One region of the Yersinia entomophaga genome, then DNA from elsewhere that is predicted to be linked to it. Evidence: predicted binding sites of a transcription regulator. Region 1 holds the regulator's gene; each other region holds the start of a gene.

Region 1 (6,673 bases):
CGCCATCACGCAGAATGGAATTAATAAAGTCAGCAGGTTAGGTTCTGTTAGGGTCGCCACCAGATACAGGGCGATCATGCTTAAAGCGTAACCAACCAGAAGCCACGGTAACAGAGTATTGCCTTTCATGTAATTCAGTGCGCTGCGACAGCCGTAACCACCCAGCAAGAAAGCCAGGGTTTGCGGGACGTAGCTCAGGCCAATCACATTCGGGCTATAGCCCATATCGCCCAAAATAAAGGGTGAGCCGGTTAGCCAGGCAAAGAAACCAGCGCTGCAAGCGGCGAAAATCATCACGTTTCCGCTGAATAGCGGCGATTTAATAATCTGCCAGAAGTTAAGATTATCTTTCTCGCTCTCACTACTTTGCGCATTCTTTTGCTTTTCTTTTAATAAAGCAGTCGGAATCAACAGCAGCAGAGTAATCGCCAATAGCACCACGAAAATGGCGCGCCAGCTAAAGTGGTTCAGTAACCAGGCGCCCAGCAGGGGTGCTAACGCAGGAGAAAGGGCGACCAAAGGCATAATAGTGGCAAAGACCCGATTGGCCTTGCCATCGCGATAACGGTCAATCACCAGCGCTTGCCAGGTCACCGCAGCGGAACAAACTCCCACGGCCTGAACCAGACGTAATGCTAACAGTTGTACCGGCGTTTGCACCCAAACCATTCCCAAACAGCCGAAGGCAAACAGACTTAAACCGAGCAACAACACAGGTTTCCGCCCCAATTTATCGGATAAAGGTCCCCAGACTAATTGTGCAATGGCAAATCCGGCGAGAAAAATGCTCAAACTGGCGCTGATCGAGCCAGCCGAAGCCTGCAAATCTTGTTGCATGGCGCCAAAAGCGGGTAAGTACATATCCGTGGCAAGGTATCCCAACATGCTCAGACCGGCGAGGTAGAACATAAAGCTAGTGGATGTTTTCATTTTCGTTATTTATCTCGTTTATCTGTATACCCGTTATCTTTCGAACCGCAGCGGTGTTGGCTACCTTCGCTCACCCCAGTCACTTAGTGGCTCGGTTCCTTGGGATTCGCGGCGTTGCCGCCTGGCTACAATCCGAAAGCAGGTTATCTTTGCAGGAGAATTAATGCGGGGGGCATTCTATCCGGCTGGCTATTCCCCTGTGAAACGGTAATATTTGCATACTGGTGTGAAAATAATTGAAGGCAAGGCAATGTGGTCGGAATATTCATTGGAAGTGGTTGATGCGGTTGCCAGAACCGGTAGTTTTAGCGCTGCTGCACAAGAACTGCATCGCGTGCCTTCTGCCGTCAGCTATACGGTCAGACAACTCGAGACATGGCTGGCAGTGCCACTGTTTGAACGACGACACCGCGATGTGGAACTGACGGCAGCGGGAGCGCTGTTTATTAAAGAAGCGCGAACTGTTATCAAAAAAATGATTGATACGCGTCGTCAATGTCAGCAGGTCGCTAACGGTTGGCGCGGCCATCTGGATATTGCTATCGACATTATTGTGAAGCCGTTACGCAGCCGTCAGTTGGTGCTGGATTTTTATCGTCATTTCCCCGATATCGAACTGCGGGTGCATTTTGAGGTATTCAACGGCGTGTGGGATGCGCTGGCGGATGGTCGTGCCGATGTGGCTATTGGTGCGACGCGTGCGGTGCCAGTCGGTGGGCGCTTTACCTTCCGTGATATGGGGTTTATGAACTGGCACTGCGTGGTCAGTGCCACTCATCCGCTGGCATCTCAGAGCGGCCCTTTGACCGACGATCAGCTGCGGCCTTACCCTTCGCTCTGCATTGAGGACACTGCCCGTAATCTGCCGAAGCGCGATACCTGGACGCTGGACAACCAGCGACGGCTGGTGGCACCGGATTGGCAAACGGGCATTGACTGTCTGTGTGACGGTTTATGTATTGGTATGGTTCCGGCGCATCGCGTCGAGCCGCTGGCCAAACAGGGGAAACTGGTGATTATTACGCTGGCTCAGCCCTTGCCAGATAGCCCTTGCTGCCTGAGCTGGGAGCAAAACAACCATTCGCCCGCTATGGCGTGGCTGCTGGAGTACCTTGGGGATACGGAAACGCTGAATGCCGAATGGCTGCGAGCGGGGGACGGTGTAGAAAACACGCGGGAAGCCGTTTCAACGGGCTAAACGGCTTCCCACAGCGGTTTTAACGACGATAATCGCGGAAAGGACCATCAGCAACAGAACGGCGTTCAACCAGTTTTGGATGTACTTCAATGGTTTGGGGATCTTCACGTTTGCTGACAATGCGATCCAGCAACATTGCAAAGGCGCTTTCGCCCAAACGTTCTTTTGGCTGATGAATAGTGGTCAGTGCCGGTGAGAAATAGCGCGCATTTCGCACATTGTCATATCCGATCACCGAAATATCCTGCGGAACGCGTAAACCTAATTCATCGGCAGCACAAATAGCGCCCATAGCCATAATATCGCCGCCGCAGAATACCGCGGTTGGGCGATGTTTCTGCGTTAGGATTTGATGCATGGCTTTATAACCGGATTCCGGTTCAAAATCCCCTTGAACCACCCATTCATCACGCAGTTTAATATTGGCTTCTTCCAACGCTTTGATAAAGCCCTGATGACGCCCACCGCCAGTATTGCGAGCCAGTTGCCCCGGAATGGCTCCAATATCGCGATGACCGCGTTCAATCAGATAACGGCCAGCCAAATAACCGCCTTCAAAGGCATTATCAATAATGGAGTCGGTAAAATCGCCGCGCGCGGTGCCCCAATCCATGACTACCATCGGAATATTGCGATAATCTTCCAGCATGCCCAACAGTTGCTCTGGATACTCGGAACACATTACCAGCAAACCGTCGACGCGTTTTTGCGCCAGCATAGCCAGATACGCTTTCTGCTTATCCAGATTATTATGAGAGTTACACAAAATCAGCGTATAGCCTTTGCTATAGCAGCTATTTTCTACCGCTTCGATCACTTCCGCAAAATAGGGTGCTTCGCTGGAAGTGGCTAGCAAACCAATCGATTTAGTGTGATTGACTTTCAGGCTTCGTGCGACGGCACTGGGCGAATAGTGCAGCTCTTTAATGGCGGCCCACACGGCGGCCTTGGTGTCTTCGGCGACGAAACGTGTTTTATTGATGACGTGCGAAACGGTGGTGGTGGAAACGCCCGCGCGTTTGGCCACATCTTTAATCGTTGCCATAAAAAGAATGACTCCTAAACTGACCTGTTACAGCAGGTAAGTATTATGTTAATCGTTTGCCTGCGTTGTTCGAACCCTTTCAGACAGATATCATCAGTTCCGCTGGTTATTTTCGTCAGCGCGCTAGTCTGAAAGGGGTTTTTAGGCGTTATTGGTCGGTACGCAGTAATGAACTGCGGATTTTGGCCGATTTAAAGAAAAAGTGAAAGATCTAATCAACGTTATAAAGTGAGTAATGATAACAAGATTTTATTCTCGAACTGTGGGAAAATCGTTTTACACACTAACTATGTGCCTTTATCCACCCAAATTAACCGACTGAGGAGTTTATATGGATACTGATCTGAAAATGTCATTGATTACTACTATTGGTTCGTTGGCAGTGATTATGATCTTTAGCTTTACAGCGGTAATGAACTAAACCCTGACTGTTTTAGAGCTGTACAGATTTTGAGCGAGAAGGGCGGAGCCGTTATCCGCCCTTGATATTAGCCAGCTAATCAGGCCAGATTTTTCTCTACGAACGCCCAGTTAACCAGCGCCCAGAAGTTTTCCAGATAAGTCGGCCGCGCATTGCGGTAATCGATATAGTAAGCGTGCTCCCACACATCGACAGTCAGCAATGGTTTATCCGAAGTGGTTAGCGGCGTTGCTGCATTAGAAGTGCTCACGATCGCCAGCGAGCCGTCCGGTTTTTTCACCAGCCAGGTCCAACCCGCGCCAAAGTTTTTCACGGCAGCATCGGTAAACTGTTGTTTGAACTCCGCGAAAGACCCAAAAGATGCGGCGATCGCTTCGGCTACTGCGCCCTTCGGTTCGCCACCGGCGTTTGGCGCCAGGCAGTTCCAGTAGAAGGTGTGATTCCATACTTGAGCGGCGTTATTGAAGATACCGCCAGTGGAGGTTTTTACGATCTCTTCCAGCGATTGACCAGCAAACTCGGTATCTTTAATCAAATTATTCAGGTTTACCACGTAGGTGTTGTGGTGCTTGCCGTAGTGATAATCCAGCGTTTCTGCCGAGATATGAGGCTCAAGGGCGTTCTTTGCATAAGGCAGTGCAGGTAATTCAAAAGACATTGCTTTCTCCTTTCGGGATGACTCAGGGTGTTTGCCCATCAAATCACCGGATGCGCCAGGGCGATCCCGGTGGCGACGAGCGGATAAATAATTGTCATATAGTTGTTATGGGTATCAATATTATCAATTTCCCACTGGAAAACCAGGTTTAACCACACAGAGTTAAAGTGATTGGCGATGGGTTATTCGATTGGTGGAACACAGGGGCTGAGAGCCGGGTAGAAACGCTCCGACGGCCAATAAACCGGCGGAGCGAAAGTTTGAGAGCATGATTTTAACGAGTACGTTTAGCAAATAGTTTTAGCGAATAGTTTTAGGGGTCACGACGCGGCGCGCCCCAACGTAATGGCCTTGCCAGTAATCGTTATCTAACATACTGATGCGAATTTCTTCGCCGGTACGCGGAGACTGGATAAATTTCCCGTTGCCTAAATAAACTCCAACGTGATCGGCGACGCCGCGATTAGCAATATTGAAGAACACCAGATCGCCACTTTCCAGCTCTGCGCGTTTAACCGGCGCGGCATCGCGCAGGTGGTACATTTCATTCGCGGTGCGCGGCATTTTTATTCTGACCACATCTTTGTAGGCATAATAAATGAGTCCGCTACAGTCAAACCCGGTATTCGGCGAAGATCCCCCCCAGCGATAGGGTTTCCCAACTTGTTTCATCAGCTTACTCATCGCCGTCTGTTTGGCGTGCTGATAGCGCTTTTTATGTGCCGGACTGAGTTTTAGTTTGTTATTCGCGAGTAATTCTGCCGCTGCTTTTTTGCTCGTGCTATTTCGATGTCGCCCATAAGCCACTTTCGTTTCTTTACGGGTAACGTTTTTTTTAGCCGTAACGCTTTTCTTTTGGGTTAAGGTTTTCGCGTTGGCGGTTGTTTTGGTTTTGCTTACTTTACCCGTCGTCGATTTAGCCGCGGTTTTAGCCGTAACTTTCTTTTTAATTTGGGTCACTGGCTTAACTTTCTTACTGCTGCTTTTATTATCGACTTTCCGTTTTTTGCGATCGTCAGGGCTAGCCTGACTCACATGGCTTTTTTTCTGGTCGGCAGATACGCGCGCCTGCGGCGAAGCATGTGCCAGATTTAAAAATAGCTGGGTAAACAGCAGCACAAAGAGCGTGAAGAATAAACGCATAATAACGCTACCAACCTTGACCCTGAAATGGATGATGGAAGACTCACAGTATTGCTGAAACTCGCCGTATAAAAAAGCGGAGAGCTATATGATTCTAATAGATTTTGTGAGAAAACGTTAATGGCTTGTCAATTGCCGCCTTTTTATGCAGCTAATGCGTCATAAATAACCATTTGTCATAGTGTTAGCTTTCATCCTGGAATCGGGGGCTATAAAAGATATTCCTGAATTTGCTGAAGTAAAAATGTTATTCTCAATGAGTATTTATGTAGCGGAGCCTATTCAGATAGGCGCGATGTGATAAAACCCTGCAAAAAATGGCGTTTTATTCGGGGCGCCACAGTCGTTACAATAACCTGAACGCAACAAATAGATTGTTATTACGGCTAAGCGCAATGACGTCAGTGTTAGCCATAATATGGCTTGAGGAAGCAAGAGATGACAACGATTGAAAAAATTCAGCGCCAGGTAGCAGAGAACCCAATCCTGCTGTACATGAAAGGCTCGCCTAAATTGCCTAGCTGCGGTTTTTCCGCTCAGGCTGTACAGGCGCTGTCTGCCTGTGGTGAACGTTTTGCCTATGTGGATATCCTGCAAAACCCGGATATTCGCGCTGAAATGCCAAAATACGCTAACTGGCCAACTTTCCCACAGCTGTGGATCGACGGTGAGTTAATCGGCGGCTGCGACATTATGATCGAAATGTATCAACGTGGCGAATTGCAGCAATTATTAAAAGAAACCGCTGACAAATACCGTTCACAGGAAGATCAGGCGGCTGAATAAGCGCGCGATTATCTGATAAGTTAGAACGTAAAAAATGGGTGGCCAAGGCCACCCATTTTTATTGCCGCTGATTAGAGAGTTCTATACTGAACAACCGATATTGGTTTGATTACCAGAATGTTGATGAGTGACTCATGGATCAAAATTGATATTTGACGCCTAAAATGACGGCGGTATCGCTATATCCCTGTCCACCTATCTGCTGGCCAACATTCCCCCACAGGCCAAGCTTTTCACTGATGTGACCTTCAACGCCCAATTTCAGCTCGCCAATATTGGCTGTTCCACTCTGTTGTACCGTCATGCTATCCAAGGTCGTACCGAAGCTTTTGGTATTGTGGAGCCAGGTGGCTTCGATAAAAGGTTGGAAAATCCTATTGTTACCTTTATCCAAATCGCTGTAGCCGTTCATAAAGGCTTTCACCCCCAGACGGGTTTGGATGTTCCCCTGACCGACACCGGATATATAGCTGCCGTTTTCCTCTTTGTGTT
Region 2 (6,673 bases), 1.7 Mb from region 1:
TGGTACTGGATCGCTGGGCGGTAGGTCGCGCGCAGGCGGCGCAGGCTGGCATCATCGAAGCTTACGAAAATTATGATTTCCATCTGGTTGTCCAGCGTCTGATGCAGTTCTGTTCGGTCGAAATGGGCTCGTTCTATCTGGATATCATTAAAGACCGTCAGTACACGGCGAAAGGCGACAGCGTTGCCCGCCGTAGCTGCCAAAGCGCGTTGTTCCATATCGCCGAAGCGCTGGTGCGCTGGATGGCGCCGATCATGTCCTTTACTGCCGACGAGATCTGGAACCAACTGCCGGGCGAGCGTCCAGAGTATGTCTTCACTGAAGAATGGTATCAGGGGCTGTTTGGCCTGACCGGCACTGAAAGCATGAACGACAGCTTCTGGGACGAACTGCTGAAAGTCCGTGGCGAAGTGAATAAGGTTCTGGAACAGGCTCGTAGCGATAAGCGCATCGGTGGCTCTCTGGAAGCGGATGTGACTCTGTTTGCCGAACCTGAACTGGCGGCGCGTCTGAACAGCCTGCAAGATGAGCTGCGTTTTGTATTGCTGACTTCCGGCGCTCACGTAGCGGATTACGCTGCAGCAGGGGATGATGCACAGCAAAGTGAACTCATCAGCGGCCTGAAAATCACCTTCAAGAAAGCCGATGGCGAGAAATGCCCGCGTTGCTGGCACTACACGCAGGATATCGGTCTGGTAGCGGAACACGCAGATTTATGTGGTCGCTGTGTTACTAACGTGGCCGGTGACGGCGAAGAGCGTAAGTTTGCCTAATGAGTAAGCCGATTTGTTCGACCGGATTGCGCTGGCTGTGGCTGGCGGTATTGGTGGTGGCATTGGATTTGGGGAGCAAGCAGTGGGTGATGACTCACCTTGCGTTGGGAGAGTCGATCCCTCTGATCCCTTTCTTTAATATGACCTATGCACAAAATCCGGGGGCGGCGTTTAGCTTCCTGGCGGATAAAGATGGCTGGCAGCGCTGGTTCTTTGCGCTGATCGCCGTCGGTATATCGGTGACGCTGGCGGTACTGATGTACCGCTCCAGCGGCAAACAACGTCTGATAAACTGTGCTTATGCGCTGATTATCGGCGGTGCCTTAGGCAATTTATTTGATCGTATGGTACATGGCGTCGTTATCGATTTTATTCATTTCTACGTTAATGACTGGCATTTTCCGATCTTCAATCTGGCCGACACGGCTATTTGTATCGGTGCAGCGCTAGTGGTATTTGAAGGGTTTTTAAGCCCTTCAGAAAAAGCCGCACCAAAGAAAGGTGAGTAATATGTCAGACCGGGTACAGGATAACAGTGCCGTTTTGGTGCATTTTACGCTGAAACTGGAAGATGGCTCTACGGCTGAATCCACGCGCACACACGGTAAGCCTGCGCTATTTCGCTTAGGCGATGGCAGCTTATCCGATCAGTTGGAAGAAGAGCTGCTTGGCCTACAGATTGGTGACAAGCATGCCTTTACTTTGCCACCGGAAGCGGCGTTCGGTCTGGAAAACCCGGATCTGATTCAATACTTTAGTCGACGTGATTTTGCTCAAACCGGCTTGCCGGATGCGGGCACTATCATGCTGTTTACCACCCGAGACGGCAGTGAAATGCCGGGCGTGGTGCGTGAAGTGGCTGAAGAATCCGTCACCGTTGATTTCAATCATCCGTTGGCCGGTCAATCTATCAGCTTTGATATAGAAGTGCTGGAGATTGATCCTCAACAGGAGGAATCTCATGCAAATACTGCTGGCTAATCCACGAGGCTTTTGCGCCGGAGTCGATAGAGCTATCAGCATTGTAGAACGCGCGTTGGAGATGTACGGCGCGCCGATCTATGTTCGTCATGAAGTGGTGCATAATCGCTACGTGGTGGATAGCCTGCGCCAGCGCGGAGCCATCTTTATCGAGGAAATATCGGAAGTGCCAGATGGCTCTATTCTGATATTTTCTGCCCATGGCGTTTCCCAGGCCGTTCGGGCAGAAGCCCGCTCGCGCCAGTTGACGATGCTGTTTGATGCGACCTGTCCGTTAGTGACCAAGGTTCATATGGAAGTGGCTCGTGCCAGCCGTAAGGGCAAAGAGGCGATTCTGATTGGACATGCGGGCCACCCGGAAGTGGAAGGCACCATGGGACAATACAGTAACCCGGAAGGGGGAATGTATCTGGTGGAATCGCCAGCGGACGTGTGGACGCTGGAAGTAAAAAACGAAGATAATCTGTGCTTTATGACGCAAACCACTTTGTCGGTTGATGATACGTCTGAAGTGATAGATGCGCTGCATAAACGCTTCCCTAAGATTATCGGTCCGCGTAAAGATGATATTTGCTACGCTACCACTAACCGACAGGAAGCGGTGCGCAATCTGGCGGATAAAGCGGACGTGGTTTTGGTCGTCGGCTCGAAAAACTCGTCTAACTCGAACCGTTTAGCCGAATTGGCACAACGGATGGGCAAAGCGGCTTATCTCATTGGCTCTGCTGATGATATACAAGAAATTTGGCTGAACAATGTTTCCTGCATCGGTGTGACTGCTGGAGCCTCAGCGCCGGATATTCTGGTACGGCAAGTCATTGCTCGCCTGCAAGATCTGGGGGCGGGTCACTCAATTGAACTGAGTGGCAGGGAAGAGAATATTGTTTTCGAAGTGCCAAAAGAGCTTAGGGTTAACGTAAAGCAGGTCGACTAAGTTAGCCGAATATAAAAAAGCAGCCTTGGGGCTGCTTTTTTTATGGCAAAAGAAAACCCAAGGTAACGGTTTGGATACAGTAATGTTAAATGAGTTTCTTCTGGCTACTCCTTGAAAATGCATGAATATGCGTAAAGATGCAGCGCTGAAAATTTGCCCGTTTTCGGTTTGTTATGCAGAAATTGAGAGAATTCCATCTGATTATCCGATGCGCCGGCGCTTTTTACCTGCAATAGATGAGTAATTAAGTGCTTTCACTGATAAAAATGAGCGGATATCATTTTTTTCTAATACAGCTTAAATAGTCTGGCAGACTCAGTGGCAGACCGCTAATCTGAACCCTGATCAGGGCTGATATAAAACAACAAGAGGATTTATGACTGATTCAGCAATTCGTGTCGCTATTGTCGGTGCCGGTGGCCGTATGGGGCGACAATTGATTCAGGCCGTGCATCAAATTCCTGGAGTAACTCTGGGTGCTGCGCTGGAGCGCAAAGGTTCGTCACTGGTAGGCACTGATGCCGGCGAACTGGCCGGTATAGGGTTGCTAAATATCAAGGTGGCAGATGATGTTGCCGAAGCAATAAACAGCTTTGATATCCTTGTGGACTTTACTCGTCCAGAAGGCTCGTTGGCGCATTTGGCTCTGTGCCGCCAGCACGGAAAAGGTATGGTTATTGGTACGACTGGCTTTGATGAAGCTGGCAAAGCTGCGATTAGCGCCGCGGCGGCAGATATTGCGATTGTTTTTGCGGCCAATTTTAGCGTAGGCGTCAATCTGGTCCTTAAGCTGTTAGAGAAGGCCGCTAAAGTCATGGGTGACTACGCCGATATCGAAATTATTGAAGCTCACCACCGCCATAAAGTCGATGCGCCTTCGGGCACTGCGTTGGCGATGGGAGAAGCGATTGCGGAAACGTTAGGGCGCGATTTAAAAGACTGCGCCGTTTATAGTCGCGAAGGTTATACCGGCGAGCGTAAGGAAGGGACTATCGGTTTTGCTACCGTCCGTGCGGGGGATATTGTGGGTGAGCATACTGCGATGTTTGCAGATATTGGCGAACGGGTTGAGATCACCCATAAAGCGACCAGTCGTATGACTTTTGCTAATGGAGCAATTAAATCCGCAATCTGGCTATCAACTCAGGATAAAGGATTGTTTGATATGCGAGATGTCTTGGGTTTAAACGATTTATAATATGTAATGTACCGCTGTGATGTGGTTATTCCTATCATAACTATCTGATAGTAGAGCGATATTTTTATCGCTCTTTTTTATTTTGTTATTTTAAGTGTTAAGTGGTTATTTTATTATTAGATGGCTGTTTTTGTGTTTTTTAATGTGTTTTTCAGCGTTTTATTGAAATTTTACGACTCCTATCATTGCCAATTTGCCTTTTCTCTCTCCGAATACGTTAAAATTCACTCTATCACCCTCGCAACCGTTTACTATGTTAACTTAGTTTGTATTTTTGCCGCCATAAACCCACTATTTTGGCGAGATGGGCAAAAAACAAAGAAAAAATGGTACTTTGGCTAGACAAGAGCCTAGCTCATCATTAAAATGCGCCCAATTTGCCAAAAATTAGCTTTGAGGGCGGTTTTTGCATTGATTTAGATCGTTAATTCTGAATTAATATGCAGATAATGTGACTGTTTATTCCTTGGAGGGTGTTTTGATTAAGTCAGCGCTATTGGTTCTCGAAGACGGAACCCAATTTCACGGTCGGGCCATCGGGGCAGAAGGTTCGGCAGTGGGGGAAGTGGTCTTCAATACGTCGATGACCGGTTATCAAGAAATCCTCACTGATCCTTCCTATTCCCGCCAGATCGTTACTCTTACTTATCCCCATATCGGCAATGTCGGCACCAACGCCGCCGATGAAGAATCCTCCGCAGTACACGCCCAAGGTCTTGTTATCCGCGACCTGCCACTGATTGCCAGCAACTACCGTAATGAAGAAGGCTTATCCGAATATCTCAAACGCCGCAACATCGTTGCGATTGCAGATATCGATACCCGTAAGCTGACTCGTTTACTGCGTGAGAAAGGCGCTCAGAACGGTTGCATCATCGCTGGCGACCTGACGGATGCGGCTGTGGCACTGGAAAAAGCTAAAGCTTTCCCCGGTCTGAAAGGGATGGATTTAGCAAAAGAGGTCACGACCAAAGAAGCTTACACCTGGCTGCAGGGGAGCTGGACGCTGGAAGGCGAACTACCGGCGGCGAAAAAAGCTGAAGAATTACCTTTCCATGTAGTGGCTTACGATTATGGCGTAAAGCGTAATATTCTGCGTATGCTGGTGGATCGTGGCTGCCGTCTGACGGTTGTTCCAGCGCAGACTCCGGCGGAAGACGTGCTGAAGCTGAATCCAGACGGGATCTTCCTGTCCAACGGCCCGGGCGATCCGGAACCCTGCGACTACGCCATTACCGCGATTAAACGTTTTCTCGAAACCGATATTCCAGTCTTTGGAATCTGTTTAGGTCACCAACTGCTGGCACTGGCCAGCGGCGCAAAAACGGTAAAAATGAAGTTTGGCCACCACGGCGGCAACCATCCGGTGAAAGATTTGGATGGCAACTGCGTGATGATTACCGCACAAAACCACGGCTTCGCGGTGGATGAAACCTCATTACCTGCCACTTTACGTACAACCCACACTTCGTTATTCGATGGTTCTCTGCAAGGTATCCATCGTACTGATAAAGCAGCGTTCAGCTTCCAGGGGCACCCTGAAGCGAGCCCGGGGCCACATGATGCCGCTCCGCTGTTTGACCACTTTATCGAACTGATTGAAGCCTACCGCGCATCATCATCAGCAAGCACTAATAGCAAGTAATCAGGAGCTAAGACCATGCCAAAACGTACAGATATAAAAAGCATCCTGATTCTCGGCGCTGGCCCGATTGTTATCGGACAGGCCTGTGAGTTCGATTATTCAGGTGCTCAAGCCTGTAAAGCCCTGCGTGAAGAAGGTTATCGGGTTATTTTGGTGAACTCCAACCCGGCAACCATCATGACCGATCCGGAAATGGCCGATGCGACCTACATCGAGCCGATTCACTGGGAAGTGGTTCGCAAAATCATTGAAAAAGAACGTCCAGACGCAGTATTACCAACCATGGGCGGCCAAACCGCGCTGAACTGTGCGTTGGAACTGGAACGTCAGGGCGTGCTGGCCGAGTTTGGCGTGACCATGATTGGTGCCACCGCCGACGCCATTGATAAAGCAGAAGACCGCCGTCGCTTTGATATCGCGATGAAGAAAATCGGTCTGGATACGGCGCGCTCCGGCATCGCTCACAATATGGAAGAAGCGCTGGCCGTTGCGGCTGACGTGGGTTTCCCTTGCATCATTCGTCCGTCCTTCACCATGGGAGGCACCGGCGGCGGTATTGCCTACAACCGTGAAGAGTTCGAAGAAATCTGCGAGCGCGGTCTGGATTTGTCTCCAACTAAAGAACTGTTGATTGACGAATCTCTGATCGGCTGGAAAGAGTACGAGATGGAAGTGGTGCGTGATAAAAACGACAACTGCATCATCGTCTGTTCCATCGAAAACTTCGACGCTATGGGGATCCACACCGGTGACTCCATCACCGTTGCGCCAGCGCAGACTCTGACGGATAAAGAATATCAAATCATGCGTAACGCCTCGATGGCGGTACTGCGTGAAATCGGCGTGGAAACCGGCGGCTCCAACGTTCAGTTCTCGGTTAACCCAAAAACTGGCCGTCTGATTGTTATTGAGATGAACCCGCGCGTATCCCGCTCTTCGGCGCTGGCATCCAAAGCAACTGGTTTCCCGATTGCCAAGATTGCCGCCAAGCTGGCGGTAGGTTACACGCTGGATGAACTGACCAACGATATCACCGGTGGCCGTACTCCGGCGTCATTTGAGCCCTCCATCGATTACGTTGTGACCAAAATCCCTCGCTTTAATTTCGAGAAATTTGCCGGTGCCAACGACCGCCTGACGAC
Region 3 (6,673 bases), 690 kb from region 1:
CGTGTGGCTCAATATTTTGATTTTCTGAAGAAAAATGGTATTGAGAAGAAAGATATCAATGCGGCAAATTTGCGTACTCAGCCGGAATACGACTACAAGAAAACCGGCGAAGCAGTACTGAAAGGTTACCGGGCGGTGCGCCAGGTTCAGGTTACTCTACGTCAGTTGGATAAACTGAACGAGTTGCTGGACGGCGCGCTCAAATCGGGTTTGAATGAAATTCGCGCCGTTGAATTAGGGGTAGCGAATCCAGAGACTTACCGTGAGCAGGCGCGTAAGAAAGCCATCGATAACGCGATTTCTCAGGCCGGTTCTCTAGCTCAGGGCTTTAAAGCTACTCTGGGGCCGGTGTACAGTATTCGTTATCGCGTGGCCAACTACCAGCCCATGCCGGTAGCGCGCATGTATAAAAGTCCGGAAGCGGGCATGGCAAGCGATGCTGCCCAAACTTATGAGCAGCAGACCATTCACTTTGACGATCAGGTCGACGTGGTATTCCAACTGAATCCGGCGAAATAAAACCGCGAAACTAATCCTGCCGTAATACCTGACGCCCATGTGATAACAGGGCGTCAGTCACTTTTCGCATTGTCCGGCTTTCTGGCGCAAAGCGATGCCAGTACAGCATCCGGCGCTGTAATAATCCCGGCGTCAGATCGATAAGCTCTCCCGACTCCAGCTCTTTCTCAATCTGCAAGTGCGGAATCATACAACAGGTGGTGCCTTGGCGCGCCAGTTGTACAAAGGCTTCCGAAGAATTAACGATGTGGCAAGGGACGCTACCCGGCGATAAATCAAAATTCTGCTGTAAAAATGCCTGATGCATATCGTCCAGATGGTCAAAGGCGACCGCTGGTGCTTTGAGTAACGCCGGACGAGTCACGCCGTTGGGGAAGTAACGCTCGGCAAAGCTTTTTGAGGCAACGAACAGGTAATCCAGCGCACCCAATTGATCCACCAGACAGCTTGGTAAAGGCTGCGGTTGGATACTCACAGCGCCAACGACTTCGCCGCGACGCAGACGTTCCTGCGTTCGGGTTTCATCTTCTACCTGTAAATTCAATCGAATAGGCGAATCCGCCAGTACCGGTTTTAGCGCAGGAAGCAACCAGGTTGCCAAGCTGTCGGCGTTAACCGCCAGAGACAGTAGCAGCGGCGTATCCACGGTGTTGTCGTTACCCAGCCATTCTTCTTCCAGCAATTCAACCTGATGCAAGAGCGCCAGCAGACGCTGCCCCTGCTCCGTTGGGCGTGGAGGCACGGTACGTACTAATAATGGCTGACCGAACAGGTTTTCCAACTGTTTAATACGTTGAGATACCGCCGATTGGGTGATGCAAAGTTTTTGTGCCGCGCGCTCAAAGCCGCGTTCACGGATCACCGCGTCCAGCGCTTGCAGCGTTCGGTAGTCTGGGCGTTTCATCGGAGTAATCTCTCCAAAATAAGTTTAATAAGGCACTATGCCACAGTTTATCTATTTTGCTGCGGCAAAAATCAACGGAAATTCAGCGGTTGTGCGGGAACATATCTGTGATCCAGAGTGGATTAATACCATCTGAGTCAGGCTTAATTGGCGAGATTTCCCTCCCGCATGTTCTATAATAGCGACAGGTTTTCATATTATTAATAGGCAGTGAAATGACCATGACTCAGGACGAACTTAAAAAAGCAGTGGGTTGGGCAGCATTGGATTATGTCAAACCAGACACCATCGTTGGCGTCGGCACCGGCTCAACTGCGGCACATTTTATCGATGCCTTAGGCTCGATTAAACATCAGATTAAAGGTGCAGTTTCCAGTTCTGACGCTTCAACGGCAAAACTGAAAAGTCTGGGCATCCACGTTTTTGATAGTAATGAAGTTGACGACCTGGACATCTACGTTGACGGTGCGGATGAAATCAACGGCCATATGCAGATGATTAAAGGCGGTGGCGCGGCGCTGACCCGCGAAAAAATCATTGCAGCTATTGCGCGTAAATTTATCTGTATCGTAGATGCGTCTAAACAGGTTGATGTGTTGGGGAAATTCCCCTTACCGGTTGAAGTGATTCCAATGGCTCGTTCTTACGTGGCGCGCGAGTTGGTCAAACTGGGCGGCTTGCCGGAATATCGCCAGAATGTTGTGACGGATAATGGCAACGTAATCTTGGACGTACATAATCTGGATATTCTGGATGCCATTGCGTTAGAAAATAAAATCAACGGTATTGCTGGCGTGGTCACCGTGGGTCTGTTTGCTAACCGTGGTGCAGACGTGGCTTTGGTCGGTACCGCAGATGGCGTGAAAACAATCACTGCTCAATAAGCCTTACTGGTTAAAATAGGTCATCGGGATGACGTTTTCGCGTTATCCCGAGTATTTTTTGCGATTAATCATCTTTTCTTAAAAAGGTTAAATTTAGTGACATATGTCACATTGATGTTCTCTATTCCATTAACCTGCCGTTAACTTGCTGTTACACAGTGTTTTCTTCCGCAAAACTCCTGCCTGAGTGAAATTTGTGCTGAACCCCAGGCAATCGTTTGTATTGATGCCGCCGTAATATTTGTTATGTTGACTGGGTGCTAGCCAGATTCATAGACAAAGGCAGCCGCATCTGAAGTCTGAAAATAGGGTTGGGGAAATGGCAAAAGTATCACTGGAAAAAGACAGAATTAAGTTTCTGTTAGTAGAAGGGGTTCACCAAAGCACGGTTGATAATCTTCGTGCGGCCGGATATAGCAATATCGAATACCATAAAGGTGCCTTAGACACAGAATCATTGAAAGAATCGATTCGTGATGCTCACTTTATCGGTTTAAGATCGCGTACTCATCTGACGGAAGAAGTTTTTGCTGCGGCAGAGAAATTGGTCGCGGTTGGCTGTTTCTGTATCGGCACTAATCAGGTTGATTTAAACGCGGCGACCAAACGCGGCATTCCGGTATTCAATGCGCCGTTCTCCAACACCCGCTCCGTCGCTGAAATGGTGTTAGGCGAGCTGTTGCTCATGTTCCGTGGCATTCCTGCGGCTAACGCCAAAGCCCACCGCGGCGAATGGCACAAACTGGCCGCTGGCTCCTATGAAGCGCGTGGCAAAAAACTGGGTATCATTGGTTACGGTCATATCGGTACCCAGCTTGGTATTCTGGCCGAAAGCCTGGGTATGAAAGTCTTTTTCTATGATATCGAAAACAAGCTGCCGCTGGGCAATGCTCAACAGGTTCGCCATCTTTCTGATTTGCTGAACATGAGCGATGTGGTCAGCCTGCACGTGCCGGAAACTCGCTCGACCCGCAATATGATGGGCGCAGAGCAATTAGCGCTAATGAAGCCCGGCGCGCTGCTGATCAACGCTTCTCGCGGCACCGTGGTCGATATTCCAGCGCTGTGTGATGCCTTGGCTAGCAATCATATTGCCGGTGCGGCAATAGATGTATTCCCGACCGAACCTGCAACCAACAGCGATCCGTTTAATTCACCGCTGTGTGAATTTGATAACGTGCTGCTGACTCCGCATATCGGCGGCTCAACGCAAGAAGCGCAAGAGAATATCGGCGATGAAGTGGCGGGGAAACTGGCTAAGTATTCCGATAACGGCTCCACGCTTTCGGCGGTTAATTTCCCAGAGGTTTCCCTGCCTGCTCACGGTGACAATGCCAGCCGTTTGCTACATATTCATGAAAACCGTCCGGGTATTCTGACCAGCATTAACCAGATTTTTGCCGAGCAGGGAATCAACATTGCAGCGCAGTACCTGCAAACCAGCTCGGAAATTGGTTATGTGGTGATCGATGTGGAAACTCAGGGCACCGATAGGGCTGAAACGGCTCTGCAATTAATGAAGGCGATTCCGGGGACTATTCGCGCCCGTTTGCTCTACTAACCATCGATACCCTTCATCTTTTGCGTCGTAGAGGCGAAGTCTATTGGATGAAATGGCGGTTTATTCAATTTATCGGTATCAGCAGATGCCGATAAATTTTAAATAATTCAGTCACTACCAGCGCCATACCTGAGATGGCGTAATAATTTCCGGCAGCGGAATATCCCAGTGTTCCACGGGTAAATCGTCCACTAACTGGCAGTCATGAGCTAGCCCGATAGGGTAGGGGCCATTGTGTTGCCAGTATTGTAAAGTTCTATCGTAAAATCCGCCGCCCATTCCTAAACGTTGTCCGTGACGATCAAACGCCACCAGTGGCGTAATGATGATATCCAACTCAGAAAGTGGCAAAACCTCTTTAACATCCAACTGTGGCTCACGAATTTTTAGCCGATTCAGTACTAACGGCGTTTCCGGCGCGTAGCGTAAAAACAATAAATTGCCGCGGCTGAACGGGTGTAAAACCGGAAGATACACCTGTTTTTTCTGCTGCCAGAGCAACTGAATAATAGGTTGGGTATTGAGTTCACCGTCGAAAGAGAGAAATAGCGCAATGCTGCGAGCTTGCTGAATTCGGGGATGACGCTGGATTTGTTGGCTGGCGAGCCGGGCAGAATTGTATTGTTGTTCCGGAGTTAACAAGCGTCGCCGTTGGCGGATGTCGTTTCTGATTTGTTGCCGTAAAGGACCGTGCTGGGGATCGAAAGGCATAGGCTGCCTGTATTGAATCGAACTTATCGAATAACCATGATCTCACAACATCATGATTGATAAAGGGATCTCCGAGATGCCGCCGCAGGCTGTAACCCTTGAACCCTTGGTTCAAGGTGAACGCAGTGTCGCTACCTTAAGGCTTCTCGGCGGACCGAGCATGCTCACCGGTTACGGATCACAACATTCTGTTGGTATTAAATATCGGCTCAGGGGACTGGCCCGCTGGCGAACACCTCAGAGAAATTCTTTACTCACTGTCGAATCTATCATTCAACAACGATTTATTCAAATTGTGCATCCTGACGTTCAGAGATGCGACCCTGTTCAAGCAACGCTTGTTCAATGGTCTGTTGTAACATCCTAATACGTTGCTCCATATTGGATGCATAGTCACGCGTTTTCAATCTTTCCTGAGCCAGTTCGTGACATACGTTCAATGCCGCGATAAAAACTAACTGCTCAGTATTGGTGACTCTAGTGCGAACTTTAAGATCTTGCAACCGTTGGTTAAGATCTTCTGCCGCCATGTTCAACGCATCTTGTTGTTCTGGCGGACAATTAACTCTTAACGAGCGACCAAAAATTTGAATATCTACCGGTTGTGCAGACATGCCACCTTCCTGACTAATTTCCGCGCTAGCCCTGTAACACCATAAGCAAATTGCCCTTAGTGGTCAAAGCGGGCGCCACTATATATACCTCGATACCAAGATACAACCCCTTTATAGCGTTGCGTTTTCTGGTATAGCGACTGATCTTGGTGGTAGCATAACACGAACTTATCCTGCCAACGATGATGAATACGCATGTCCATACAGAATACATTACCAACTTACCAATCTCTTGCTCAGGCGCTGAACCAGCAGGCCATCGCCCTTACTCCTGCCGAAATGCATGGCCTGATCAGCGGGATGCTGTGTGGCGGCAGTCAAGATAATGGCTGGCAAGCGCTAGTTCATGAGCTGACCAACGAAGGCGTGGCTTTCCCGCAGGCGCTAAGTCTGCCACTGCAACAATTGCATGAATCTACGCAAGAAGCGCTTGAAAACGAAGGCTTTATGTTCCAGTTGATGCTGCCGGAAGGCGATGAAATCAGCGTATTCGATCGCGCCGATGCGTTATCTGGTTGGGTTAATCACTTCTTGCTGGGATTGGGTATGCTTCAGCCTAAACTGGCTCAGGTGAAAGACGAAGTGGGCGAAGCCATTGACGACCTGCGTAATATCGCCCAGCTTGGCTACGACGAAGATGAAGATCAGGAAGAACTGGCTCAGTCTTTAGAAGAAGTCGCTGAATATGTTCGAGTTGCGGCATTGCTGTGCCATATAGAATTCACTCAGCAGAAGCCGACGGCGGTCGAGTTGCCGAAACCGACTCTGCACTAACAGCGGATTTGCGGCGCGTGGCACAGTCCATTCGCCCTGCGGGCTGCCTGGCGTGTGTTATTGCGACAGGCTGAGAGGTTTTCCCAGATTAATTGATCGTTTCTCAAACTCGATACAATAGATTTCAGGAGAAGGTAATGACTCAGCAAGAATATCAAAATCGCCGCCAGGCATTGTTGGCGAAGATGGCGCCAGCCAGTGCAGCAATTATTTTCTCCGCGCCGGAGGCCACCCGCAGCGCAGACTCCGAATATCCTTATCGTCAGAATAGCGATTTCAGCTACCTAACCGGTTTTAACGAACCTGAAGCGGTGCTGATTTTGGTGAAAAGCGATGAAACCCACAATCACAGCGTGTTGTTTAATCGGGTGCGGGATTTAACGGCGGAAATCTGGTTTGGTCGTCGCTTGGGGCAGGATGCTGCACTGGCAAAACTCGGCGTCGATCGTGCCTTGCCATTTGATGAAATTGATGAGCAACTGCACCTATTATTCAATGGGTTGGATGTGATTTATCACGCTCAGGGCGAATACGCCTATGCGGACAAAATCGTCTTTGCCGCATTGGAACAGTTGCGTAATGGTTTCCGTAAAAATCTGCGCGCTCCGGCAACGCTGACCGATTGGCGCCCGTGGCTACATGAAATGCGTTTGTTCAAATCGCCGGAAGAAATTCAAGTGATGCGACGCGCCGGCGAAATCAGCGC

What was found. Region 1 encodes PurR, which represses purine synthesis genes. Its sites were predicted from a motif close to CANGCAAACGTTTGCNTG; they were not measured.
Positions count from the first base shown of each region.
Region 2: a site for PurR is predicted at 4,124-4,141, ahead of carA (glutamine-hydrolyzing carbamoyl-phosphate synthase small subunit). Genes of this name have one in related genera too.
Region 3: a site for PurR is predicted at 2,515-2,532, ahead of serA (phosphoglycerate dehydrogenase). Genes of this name have one in related genera too.

Region 1 is NZ_CP010029.1:1,322,662-1,329,334, reverse strand. Features, by position in the region: gene punC (purine nucleoside transporter PunC) at 1-930, opposite strand, end outside; gene punR (DNA-binding transcriptional activator PunR) at 1,181-2,128, shown strand; gene purR (HTH-type transcriptional repressor PurR) at 2,148-3,173, opposite strand; gene cydH (cytochrome bd-I oxidase subunit CydH) at 3,505-3,594, shown strand; gene sodB (superoxide dismutase [Fe]) at 3,674-4,252, opposite strand; gene PL78_RS05930 (C40 family peptidase) at 4,553-5,395, opposite strand; gene PL78_RS05925 (Grx4 family monothiol glutaredoxin) at 5,834-6,181, shown strand; gene PL78_RS05920 (autotransporter outer membrane beta-barrel domain-containing protein) at 6,321-6,673, opposite strand, start outside.
Region 2 is NZ_CP010029.1:3,039,741-3,046,413, forward strand. Features, by position in the region: gene ileS (isoleucine--tRNA ligase) at 1-773, shown strand, start outside; gene lspA (signal peptidase II) at 773-1,282, shown strand; gene fkpB (FKBP-type peptidyl-prolyl cis-trans isomerase) at 1,284-1,754, shown strand; gene ispH (4-hydroxy-3-methylbut-2-enyl diphosphate reductase) at 1,735-2,688, shown strand; gene dapB (4-hydroxy-tetrahydrodipicolinate reductase) at 3,065-3,886, shown strand; gene carA (glutamine-hydrolyzing carbamoyl-phosphate synthase small subunit) at 4,365-5,531, shown strand; gene carB (carbamoyl-phosphate synthase large subunit) at 5,547-6,673, shown strand, end outside.
Region 3 is NZ_CP010029.1:2,008,715-2,015,387, reverse strand. Features, by position in the region: gene PL78_RS09160 (oxidative stress defense protein) at 1-519, shown strand, start outside; gene PL78_RS09155 (LysR family transcriptional regulator ArgP) at 530-1,423, opposite strand; gene rpiA (ribose-5-phosphate isomerase RpiA) at 1,645-2,307, shown strand; gene serA (phosphoglycerate dehydrogenase) at 2,627-3,868, shown strand; gene PL78_RS09140 (5-formyltetrahydrofolate cyclo-ligase) at 3,983-4,579, opposite strand; RNA gene ssrS (6S RNA) at 4,644-4,826, opposite strand; gene zapA (cell division protein ZapA) at 4,864-5,193, opposite strand; gene PL78_RS09125 (YecA/YgfB family protein) at 5,389-5,967, shown strand; gene pepP (Xaa-Pro aminopeptidase) at 6,105-6,673, shown strand, end outside.